Regions from separate parts of the Halalkalibacter sp. HAAS-P013 genome, predicted to be linked through region 2. Evidence: predicted binding sites of a transcription regulator. Region 2 holds the regulator's gene; the other holds the start of a gene.
The links. Region 2 encodes Rex, which represses fermentation and respiration genes when NADH is low (regulators of the CRP and FNR family bind a similar motif). Its sites were predicted from a motif close to TTGTGAAATATTTCACAA; they were not measured.
Positions count from the first base shown of each region.

Region 1: the regulator Rex is predicted to act here: its motif matches at 2,779-2,796, upstream of AC1FXP_RS00100 (DoxX family membrane protein).

Region 1 is NZ_JBWQTU010000001.1:13,710-19,659, reverse strand. Features, by position in the region: gene AC1FXP_RS00120 (ATP-dependent DNA helicase) at 1-1,233, opposite strand, end outside; gene AC1FXP_RS00115 (YciI family protein) at 1,359-1,622, opposite strand; gene AC1FXP_RS00110 (CBS domain-containing protein) at 1,641-2,075, opposite strand; gene AC1FXP_RS00105 (sporulation protein) at 2,193-2,444, opposite strand; gene AC1FXP_RS00100 (DoxX family membrane protein) at 2,883-3,881, shown strand; gene AC1FXP_RS00095 (branched-chain amino acid aminotransferase) at 3,987-5,060, opposite strand; gene AC1FXP_RS00090 (hypothetical protein) at 5,185-5,685, opposite strand.
Region 2 is NZ_JBWQTU010000024.1:16,768-22,717, reverse strand. Features, by position in the region: gene AC1FXP_RS21535 (MDR family MFS transporter) at 1-33, opposite strand, end outside; gene AC1FXP_RS21530 (DoxX family protein) at 177-713, opposite strand; gene tatC (twin-arginine translocase subunit TatC) at 960-1,712, opposite strand; gene AC1FXP_RS21520 (twin-arginine translocase TatA/TatE family subunit) at 1,730-1,912, opposite strand; gene AC1FXP_RS21515 (redox-sensing transcriptional repressor Rex) at 2,022-2,657, opposite strand; gene AC1FXP_RS21510 (ABC transporter ATP-binding protein) at 3,128-5,062, shown strand; gene AC1FXP_RS21505 (hypothetical protein) at 5,372-5,770, opposite strand; gene AC1FXP_RS21500 (hypothetical protein) at 5,724-5,950, opposite strand, start outside.

The DNA of each region.
Region 1 (5,950 bases), on a different contig from region 2:
TACTAGTCTTGGCATTATAACTAGAGTGACACCTAGTTCTCCTTCTTCAACCCAGGAAATCGCATTTTCAACACTCACAAAAGTCTTTAGCGCATGATGAATCATATCAAGATGCTCTTCAACAATCTTTAGCTGATATGCATCAATTGTATACATTTCACTTTCAAAGACAATTTCATCTTCTAACCTTGCAATCAATTCGACCAATCGATTTGCTTCCCCAATAAGCTCTTTTGAAAAACTGATTACTTTTCGATCAGACCCTTCCACTTTTTTGGAATGGTCTCGTAATACATACGAAAAATGAAAGCTTTGTGAAATAAGCTCCTCCACAAGTACCGCAAATTCTTCTCTTACATCATTTTCTAATAAGCGTGTTAAAAGCTCCTCAATGACATCATGTCGCATCTTGTATGTAAGTGCTTTTTGCGCAGCAACTTCAAGCAAATGACCCTCATCAAAAATAACCGTACTCGCTTCAGGTAAAAGAGGAAGTTGACCTTCACGAACTCTAGAATCATATGTCCAAACATGCTCCATGTAAAAATCATGAGAACAAATTAACAAATCTGTAGATTTACGATAGTGCTCGCGTGAAAGTGTCTGTCCACAGCGATGACGTTTATCGCAAACGAAGCAATCTTGAAACGAATCCCATCCGATTCTATTCCATTCTTGATCACTTAAATGTGCGTATTCTTTACGATCACCATAATGGTGAAATGATTGCAACGTTTGATTTGAATGGACGAAAGCAGGAAGGTCCACATGAATGTCATCATATATTTCATCATACTCGTCTTTTGATCGTTCCTTATCGAGCTTTTGCAAGCAAAGATATTGACCTTTTGACTTCGCCAATCTCACATCAATGGTTAAACCTAAAATGTTAGAAAGCTTATCAATGTCCCCACCCTTTTTGACTAACTGCTCAATGAGTGATTCATCAGCACAAGCAATAATCGCCGGCTTTCTCATGTATCTAGCATAACAAAGCGCATAGAGAAGATAGGCGATTGTTTTACCTGTCCCTACACCTGCTTCAGCAAACATGATCTTCTTATCGATAAATGCTTTCTCAATTTGAAATGCCATATAGATTTGTTCGTCCCTAAGCTCTAGTCCAGCTTCGGGCAAAATATCATAAAATACATCTCCAATCCATTCATTTAACTTCTCAAAAAATGGCTGGCTCCTATCGTAGGAAAATGGTAACTGAGTATTTGTTTTCAAAAAAAGGCCTCCGTATCATAAATAAGTCAATAGATAATTATCTTAAAAAAAACATGATTTGTCAAAGGTGACTTAATTAGAAAAGGCAACCAATTTTTGATTGGTTACCTTTTACGTGTATCACATTAAACTTGAACCATTCCCCATTCATGTAAATGTAAGCTCCTCACGCCTTTTATTACATAAGGATCTTTTTCAGCTAATTGTTTAGCCTCTTCCAATGAATCGGCCTTATATATAACAAGTCCCCCTGCACCATCTGTAAAAGGACCCTTTGCAAAGATTTTCCCTTCTCCTTCGAGCTTTTCAAGAAACTCTAAATGTTCAGCACGATATGTAGCATTCAATTCTGGTTTTTCCATTAATAAAATAGCAGCAAAATAAGACACGAACATCCTCCCTCTCTTCTAATTTATTATATTATCGTTACCAGTGTTCCCTTGTTCAACAGAGTTTGCATAATATTCGATAATTTCTCTTCTTCTAATAATTCCGATAAAGATTCCATGGTCATCCACCACTGGGATAAAATTTTGTGATATGGCTAGTGTTAATAGATCTTTCATTTTAGATTCAATTCGAACAGGTTTGTTTTTCATTTTTCTTGCAATATCTTTTAACTGAATTTGTTCAGCAAGCTCTAACGTAAACGATTGGATATCCTTTACTTGCCACAGTAGATCACCTTCTGTTAAAGTACCAACGTACTTTCCGTGACGATCAATAATAGGGACAGCAGAGTACTTGTGAAATTCCATTTTCTCTAACGCTTGTCTCATCGTTGAGTCTAAATCTAAATAGGCTACTTCTGCTTTTGGCACTAAGAAAAATGAGATATTCATAGACGTTCTTCCCTTTCACAACTTTGTCTACTCTATTATACTCGATTTCAGAACAATTTACCAAAAGCTAGATTAAACATGTAACCCATGTAAAAAAGCAACGCGAATAGCGTCGCTTCAAATTAATAATTCATAAACACCATTTAATTGTTCGACCCGTTTTTCATCTTGTTCATTCTTAGCATAATCCAATTCATATTGCAAAACTAAATTCAAAATCGTCGCTTCGTTATCTTCAAGATCCCTTACAAATTCATCTTCATCTTTGTATTGTTTCGTTTCTAACTTATGATAAATTCTTTGACAAATTTGATGATTATCAAGATGGTTGGATAATGATTCACGTAAATACCCTAAGTTAGAGTCCAATGTCGTCATCCTTTCTGTTTCAACGTGCTTACAATATTAGGATGTGGAATCACTTGAAAAAAATGCATGTGATGGTGAATTCTTTTACCCATTTAATTTATCCTTCTTTTGATTTCTTATAATAAAAAGCAAAGGTAATAAATGATAACAACAATAATATCGAAAACCCTAACCAAATATTTCGATAGCTCATTTCAGGAACAAGGTGTTTTTTCCAAACGAGCATTACCCCAGTTAGTGCAACTCCAAAGGCTCTAGTATTTATTCTTATTATCGCACCTAACTGAAAATATGACAAAATTAAGTGTAAGTTATCTTAAGCCCCACCAAAACTTTGTTAAACACTTCACAAAGTTAAATGTTCTATGTTATCCTATGAAAGTCTTCAAAATAACGAGCTTTCATTATTACACTATTTTTTTTCTAAAGAGGTGCAACATGACTAAAAAAATCATCTTTGCTCTATTACTTATTATATTTGTTCTAACTCCTTTTTTTGCAGAAGCTCATGTGAAATGGTTCACAGAATTAGAGCCACAAAAAGAATCGATTGAAAATATTATTAACCCGTTGTTTATGTTTATCACTATTATTACAGCAGTTGTTTTAGCTATTCTTCCTCAAGTATTGCCAAAGTTAATGGTTTGGAGACAGCTACAAAAGATTGATATTAAATTAGAAAGTTATCGTAAATACTCTACGTCTATTTTACAGTATGGAACTGCCGTAGCATTGACCATTCAAGTACTTACTGGGTCTCTATTTGCACCCGAGCTCACTCACTATTCAACTTTAATAACTGTTATAAGTTGGATGGCCATTGCCTTTTTACTATTACCTCACCAATTGGGAACCAAGTTAGGTGCAGCTACAATGATGATCCTATTTAGCATTATGCTTGTAGAATACGGACTTTTTCATATGCTTGACTACGCTTTTTATTTAGCGATTATTTTCGTTCTTTTCATGACTAAGACGAAATACGAAATATGGAGCTTTCCTTTTTTGTATTTAGCAACAGGTCTTTCTCTTTGCTGGGTAGCCGTTGAAAAATGGGTGTACCCTGAAATGTCTGTTGATATTGTAAATAACCATCAAGTTCCAACTTTTTTCCTTTCACCGGAAGTATTCGTTTCATTAAGTGCTTTTATCGAATTTGTAGTCGGTTATTTACTAATCGTCGGAATTTTAAACCGATTGCTTTCTTTTATCTTAACTGGCATTTTTATTATGACGACAACTTTATTTGGAATGGTTGAAGTCGTTGGTCATTTCATGATTCATATTATCTTAATAATCTTCATTATTGAAGGGGTCTCATTTTACAAACCACCAGTTAAAATTCACAAAACTGTCCTTGATCAGATGATATTTGTTTTCTTGAACTTTTTATTTGTACTAGCTACTATTTTGCTGCTTTATTATCGATTTGCTTAATTATTAGCAATACGCTCTACCTTTTGGCTCATTTTAATTTTCTATCCTTTTCCTAACAACAAACAAAAACAGGCGTCTCGCTAAAAATCAAGAGACGCCCTTTTTTTACTCTACTTCTATTGTCCAATTATATGTATCTTCAATCTTCCCTGTTTGTATACCTGTTAATGTATCGTATAGGCGCTGTGATAATTCACCAATTTCTCCCTTATTGATTTGCATTTTTCTTGCGCCCCAATTTAACTCGCCAACGGGCGAAATAACTGCAGCGGTTCCTGTTCCAAATGCCTCTTCTAGTTGTCCTTGCTCGTATGCTTCATATAGTTCTTCTAGTGATAGCTTTCGTTCTGTTACAGGAATTCCCCAATCTTTTAATACCTCAATGATTGACATGCGGGTAATCCCTTCAAGAATGCTTCCATTTAGCTCTGGTGTAATGATTTCACCATTGACTTTGAAAAACACATTCATGCTTCCAACTTCTTCGATATACTTCTTTTCAACTCCATCTAACCAAAGAACTTGAGAATATCCTTCTTTTGTAGCTCGTTCTTGGGCCTTATAAGCAGCTGCATAGTTTCCAGCTGTTTTCGCTGTCCCTGTTCCACCACGAACTGCTCGCGTATATTCGTCTTCGACATGAATCCGAACAGGCTGAATCCCCTCTTTGTAATAAGAACCAACAGGAGATAAAATGATGATGAATTGATATGTTTGTGAAGGTGCAAGACTTAAATTCGATTCTGTCGCAATAATAAATGGACGAATGTATAATGAATTCCCTTCTGCCTTTGGTACCCACTCTTTTTCCACTTCAAGTAGCTGTTTTAAACAATTTAGTGCTAACTCTTCGTCTATTGCTGGAATACTCAATCGATCACTTGATAAATTTAACCGTCTAAAGTTTTTCTCAGGGCGAAACAAGAGAACCCGATCCCGAGGTGTACGGTACGCTTTTAATCCTTCAAAAACGGTTTGTCCATAATGAAAGATCATGGCAGCCGGGTCTAATGTGATCGGTTCATATGGGACGATACGCGGGTCATGCCATCCTTTATTTGCTTGATAATCCATGACAAACATATGATCAGAAAAATGCCTCCCGAAAGCAATCTTATCAGCATTTGGCTTAGGCTTTTTGTTGTTGTTTTCGATAAAATTTACAGTTACATTCACCAAAATCATTACACTCCTTTGTAATCTCATATGTAATTATTGTAAATAGTTCCCTTAAGGAATACAAGAATACAGTACCATTTTATAGAAAAAGCGAGAGTGGTGCTTGTCCACTCCCGCTACAATCTTATTTTTTCGCTCTTTTTTCTAGTTCTGCCTTTACGTCACTTTGATAAGCTAATAATTCATTTGAATCGAGGTTATTCGAACTGTTTTCAATTACTTGCTCCAATAATTTCTTGTTTTTATAAAACTCTTCTTTCTCTGCATTATAGTAGAATCTAACAACATCTTCATCTTTCAAGTATTTTTTTCCTAGTTTTAAAAGAAATGTTACCGGAAGACCACGTACAGATACATGAGACTCAGTTTTTACTACAGACTGAACGTCTGCTTGTTCTTCTTGCTTACTTTCTTCCTGACCTCCTTGCACCATCAATAATATCTCTTTCGCAACTTCATTTTGAGTGAACGCTCTCTTTAATGCTTTTTGTCGAATACGCTTCTTTTTAGACTTCACATTCATTTTTTCAAGGCTCATCGTCGCAAACTCACGTAGCTCTAATCCACTCTTTTCGATAGCCTGCTTTAATTCTCCATTCTTGATGTCATATGTTCGTTTTAACAAATTCAAAACCCCTTACTTATTAATATCTTAAGATGTCTAGTAAATTGAGAATGCCACTGACTGATTATCTCCATTTACTATATTACCAAAAACCAAGATAAAATTGTGTATTATTCTACTTTTTTGTAGAAACGACTTAGTTAGTGACTCTTTTAATAGTATAATGCCATCTATTTAAAAAAGGTGTCGTAAATTGTTAAAGGCACTGAAAAAAGTACAATCAAAAATCACCTTTCCTACAAAGAGTAGAAAAGGTGATTTTTGA
Region 2 (5,950 bases):
TACAACGACCATCCACTTTCCTGACACTTTCATTGTTATCCACACCATTTCGTCTGTCGAAATATTATAGCTGTATCATAACATAAGTGTTAATGCAGGAACACTATTTAGATCGACCTAGAACCACCAATAAGAGGCAAACCCCTTCTTTCTTTAGAGTCTACCTCTTTTTCCATTTAGATCGCTTCTTTTAACCCTTTACCAGCTGCTCCAAATCCATTTTCGTTGTTTCTCTTTTTAAATACGACGCTTTTCAAGTATGGCAATACCCATCTATCTCCACCGTAGCGACCAGCATTGGCTCCTGCTACTATAATAAACATTGAGATTAAGATCATCCACGGATTTGAAGAAATCGTTCCGGCAAACAAGAATGACATGTTCATTACTACTCCGAAGAAAGCTGCTGCTGATGTGAATACCCCTAAAATTAATCCTAATCCTACTAATACTTCTCCCCAGGCCACCATAAAGCTAAACATATCTGCGTTCGGGATCGCTATACTCTCTAAAAATGATACGTAGTTTGGATACATTAACGCTTCCCCGCTCATCACTGGGTTTGCCACGGATCCTTGTAAATAGCCTCCTGCGTTAAAGTCTCCAGTCACCTTTCCCCATCCTGCTGTTAACCAAGACCATCCTAGATATACTCGTAAGAACAACCATACTCCCGCGACATATTTGTTTTCTCTGAAAAATTGACCGATCATTGTAAGTCCTCCTTCTATTTGCTCTTTGTTTGTTCAACACTTCACATGAATTAGTGAAGTAGTTGATGTTTTTTTAGAGTCGGCTGTGATATTCCTTTTTGTTATGTGAATGTTTTCACAACCTTTTCTATATTCATAGTATAGGACAGGACAACCTTTTTGGCTACCCTATTTAAAGACATGTCAAACTATGTTCAATATCTCACAAAACAGTATAAAAAAGAGTGACTTCCATCACAGCAGAAGTCACTCTTTTATGCTTTCTTCTCGTTCTCTTTCCAACCTTTGAACTTTTCGATAGGTCAGATAAGACACCCAGATACTAAATTCATAAAGAAGCAATAACGGCAAAGTCACCATCAAATGAGACAAAATCTCTGGCGGTGTTATAAAACCAGCTATTACAAGCAAAACGAAATAAGCAAACTTCCTTACCTGCGCTAGTAAACTCGGTGTTAGCATCCCTAACCGGGTAAAAAACATCACAATAACAGGAAGTTGAAATAACAATCCAAATGGCAACGTTACTTGAAAGAGAAACGAAAAGTATTCATTAATCCCATACTGCTCAGTAATTCCTAATCGTTCTGACAAACTCCCCATAAATTGAACGATAAAGGGGAAAAGAACAAAGTACGAAAACGAAAGACCAGCTAGAAATAATATGAAAGCAAACGGAATATAGGCAAGTGTAGCCTTTTGTTCCTTCTCATGTAAGCCAGGACTAACAAACGCCCAAAGCTGATACAAGATGACTGGAAACGTGATAATGAGCGCACTTGCAAAAGCAAATGTCATAAATATCCGAATCGGATCCGTCATCTTAAAAGCATTCATTGGCAAGTCTTGAGCAGTAGGTGTGCTTTGCAAGTATGTTATTAACGGTGTAGCTAAAAAGAAGCCGGCAATTAGTGCCACGATGAAGAAGACTAAAGTTATAATAATTCTTCGTCTAAGCTCCACGATGTGGTCCATTACCGACATGTCTCTTTGTTCCATTTATAGACCCTTCCTACTTAGGCTTTATCGTTATCTTTTTTCTTGTTCTCATCTTCGTCTGCTAAGCCTTTTGTTGCGTTTTTAAATTCACGTAATGTATTCCCAGCAGCTTTTCCTAACTCTGGCAACTTCTTTGGACCAAAAATTAGTAACGCAACGATTGCAATCAATGCAATGCTGCCTGCTCCTAATCCACCCATAGGTAGCACCTCCTTGTCCTATTTTCATTATAGAGTGTGTTCAATTAGAAGGCAATGGCTTCTCGTGCTACACGTCCGTGTGAGAAAACCACTCCTATTTAAACAGAAGCTACACAGGGTAATGTTTTAAAAAATAAACCAATGCTTGTAGCTCAACCGAAAGATCAATATGGTGGACGCGTACAGTTTCCGGTACGTCGAGTCTAGCTGGTGTAAAGTTTAATATCCCTTGTATCCCTGCAGCGACTAATTGATCTGCAATCTTCTGTGCTGCAACTTGTGGCACCGTCAAAATGGCAACCGTTACTTCTGGGTCAATAACTTTCTCAAGATCACCTAGATGATGAACCGTTACGCCGCCTATTTCCTCACCAATTTTATGATCATCAACATCAAAAGCCATTACAATTCTTGTGTTATTATTTTTTGAAAAATTGTATTGTAAAAATGCCGTTCCTAAATTCCCGACACCAACAAGAACAACTTTTGTCAACTCATCTTGGTCTAGCGTTTTACGAAAAAAAGAAAGTAAATAATTCACATTATACCCATAGCCTTTTTTTCCTAGCGCTCCAAAATAAGAAAAGTCACGTCTTATCGTAGCCGAATCCACTTTCACTGCATCACTTAATTCAGTCGATGAGACACGTTGCTTACCTGAAGCAGACAAATTTTCTAAGAAACGATAATAAAGCGGCAACCGCTTCGCTGTTGCTTGAGGTATCTTCGTTTGATCAATTTTCATCCATTGCCTCCCTCCTACCATCGTTAAGTTAGCAATTCAAGACTACCGTTATTGTACACCATTTCACAGAGTTTGTAATCGTTTCACACATCTGTTCATGAAGTTGTTGAAAGATGCATTCTACGATACACTTAAGAGGTAACACCAAAAGGACGCTTTTCCCTTTTGGTGTTACCTCTTAGCAATGAGCGGAGCCGCCGTTTTCTTTTTAGTATTTTGAGTGCTCTTCTCAAAATACGTACGGCGCGCGGAGCCATTGCCAATCGGTATCCACTTTTTTTAGATAAGAGCCATTTTCCCTTTTGGTGTTACCTCTTAGCAATAAACAGAGCCGCCGTTTTCTTTTTAGTATTTTGAGTGCTCTTCTCAAAATACGTACGGCGTGTGGAGCCGTTGCCACTTTGGGCGCATTTTATTAATGAAAAACGTTTTTTTATAGGAAAAGATTTTATTAGTTAGGAATGAAATCCATGATTATTTTACAATGTAATAATGTTTGTAAGTCTTTTGGGATTGATCCCATTTTAACAAATATTAAATTAGATATCCAAACCGGGGAGCGTGTTGCCCTAGTTGGACGAAATGGTGCAGGTAAGTCAACATTACTAAAAATAATTGCAGGGCAACTTTCCTATGATAGTGGACAAGTTATGATGCCAAAAGGAACTGAGCTTGGCTACCTTGCTCAAAATACTGGCCTTGAATCAGAGTTATCCATTTGGGAAGAGATGTTAACCGTTTTTGCTCCTATACGTAAAATGGAAAAACAAATTCGGGACATGGAATTACAAATGTCTGATCCCTCCTTGCTCGAGAACGAAACTCGTTACAACAAGCTTTTAAAAGAATATGATCAGCTTCAAATCACTTTTAAAGATAAGGGTGGTTATCAGTATGAAGCTGACATTCGCGGTGTCCTTGCAGGGATGAATTTCGGTGACTTTGATTACGAAACAAAAATATCTACATTAAGTGGTGGTCAAAAAACGAGACTAGCGTTAGCAAAGTTATTGTTAACAAAGCCAGATCTTCTTATTCTTGACGAACCAACCAACCACTTAGATATTGCAACTCTTACTTGGCTTGAACAATATTTGGTTGGTTATAAGGGTGCGATTCTTATCGTGTCCCACGACCGCTACTTTTTAGATAAAATTGTGACAGAAGTGATCGAAATCTCCCGAACAAAATCAACCAAATTCATAGGAAATTATAGTGCTTATCTTGATGAAAAAGCAAAACGTTACGAACTCGAGTTAAAACAATACGAGAAACAACAAGATGAAGTCGCTAAGTTAGAAGACTTTATTCAACGGAACATTGCTAGAGCTTCGACAACGAAGCGAGCACAAAGTCGTAGGAAACAACTCGAACGAATGACTTTACTAGACCGTCCCGCTGGATCAGAGAAATCAGCTTCTTTTTCATTTGCGATTAAACGTCAAAGCGGAAAAGAGGTTATCCGTGCAACTGATCTTCATGTTGCTTATGGTAATGAAACGATCTTTCAAAATTTAAACCTTTCGATTGATCGAGAAGAAAGTGTGGCACTCATCGGGCCAAATGGCGCTGGGAAATCAACACTTCTAAAAGCACTAATGAAAGATATTCCATTAAAAGATGGGGTTATTCGCTTCGGTAGTAATGTGACAGTCGGTTATTATGACCAAGAACAAGCTAATCTAAAGTCTAACAAGCTCGTTTTACACGAGCTGTGGGATGACCATAATCTCTTACCCGAAAAAGAAATCAGAACGGTATTAGGTAACTTTCTTTTTAGCGGTGATGACGTACTAAAACCTGTTTCTACGTTAAGTGGAGGAGAAAAAGCGCGACTTGCCCTTGCAAAATTAATGATGAAAAAAGCAAATCTCCTAATTCTCGATGAGCCAACAAACCATTTGGATCTTGATGCAAAAGAAATTTTAGAAAATGCTCTAATCGATTATCCAGGAACCTTGTTATTTGTTTCTCATGACCGCTATTTCTTAAATCGCATTGCTACAAGGATGGCTGAGCTAGAAGAAGGACAGATCACGAATTATCTTGGCGATTATGATTATTATGTGGAAAAGAAAAATGAGACGGAACAACGTGAATTGCTAAGCCAACAAGAGAACGCAACAAACTCCACCCAAACAACGGCTGGAACACAAGCAGATAAGCGCTCATACGAACAAGACAAAGAGGCAAAAAAAGCCGAACGTCAGCGCCAACGCAGAATTGAGGAAATCGAAAAGCAAATTGACTCATTGGAAATGGCAATGGCTCAGAAAGAAGAAGACCTTTGTGATCCTTCTATTTATTCAGATCACGAAAAAGCGCAAACCATTCAAACTGAAATTGATGAAGCAAAAACCGAAATTGAAGCTCTCATGGAAGAATGGGAGGAACTGCAGGAGTAGAGGGGTCAACCCCTCTGTATACCTTCTCCGCGTTAAAACTACATCCGAAGTAGTAGTCATGATTAAAATGGTTCGATAGAGAGAAAGTGCTTATTGAGACGAACACCATCGGTTTTCGTCTCTCTTTTTTGTTAGTCCAAATTATATATCCAAGCAAAAGGATGAAGGACTTTAGAGATCATTCATTACCAACTCCCGCCTTTATTTTGTCATCTTGCTCAATTAATCAAACATTTATTTTAAAATGAAAAAAACGCCCAGTCAAAATGACTGCGCGCTGCGATTACGTAGTTACGGTTCCGCACATCGCTACTCTTGTTCCTTCGTTGCATGTTTCCGATCAAGATTCCATTTAATAAAGGCATACACAACAAAAACCCAAAGTACAGGATGAGTAAAATGTAATCCTATTTGTGACCGTCCTCCTAATAAACTATAAAGTCCAATCACAGCAACGACGTAAAAAAGAAAAAATAAATCATGTTCAAACAAAGGAACATTTACTTTTCGATTCTCTTTTCTTGGTATCAATAATTCAGCTACAACAGCGACCACAAAACAAAAACCAAGTATTACAAAAACTAAGTTTTTTCCAATCAATCCTTCTGTTAATCCAGGAAAATAATCCATAGCTAGCGCAACTGCGATCACTATGAGAACACTAATCCTCAACCGCCTGGCTAGGATTAATCGTTTTTCCAACTGCAAAATTATTCTCCTCCTTGCTTACAGACAACCAGTAATAATGGGCTGACACGACACAGAACATTGATGTCGCAGCTGCAACGACTCCTGAATCATTTAACAAAAGCAATGCAAATGAAGCAACGACTCCGGTTTGTAAAAAGAGCTGCTTATCCCGTCCTTCAAGCTGCAGTCGTCTACGCC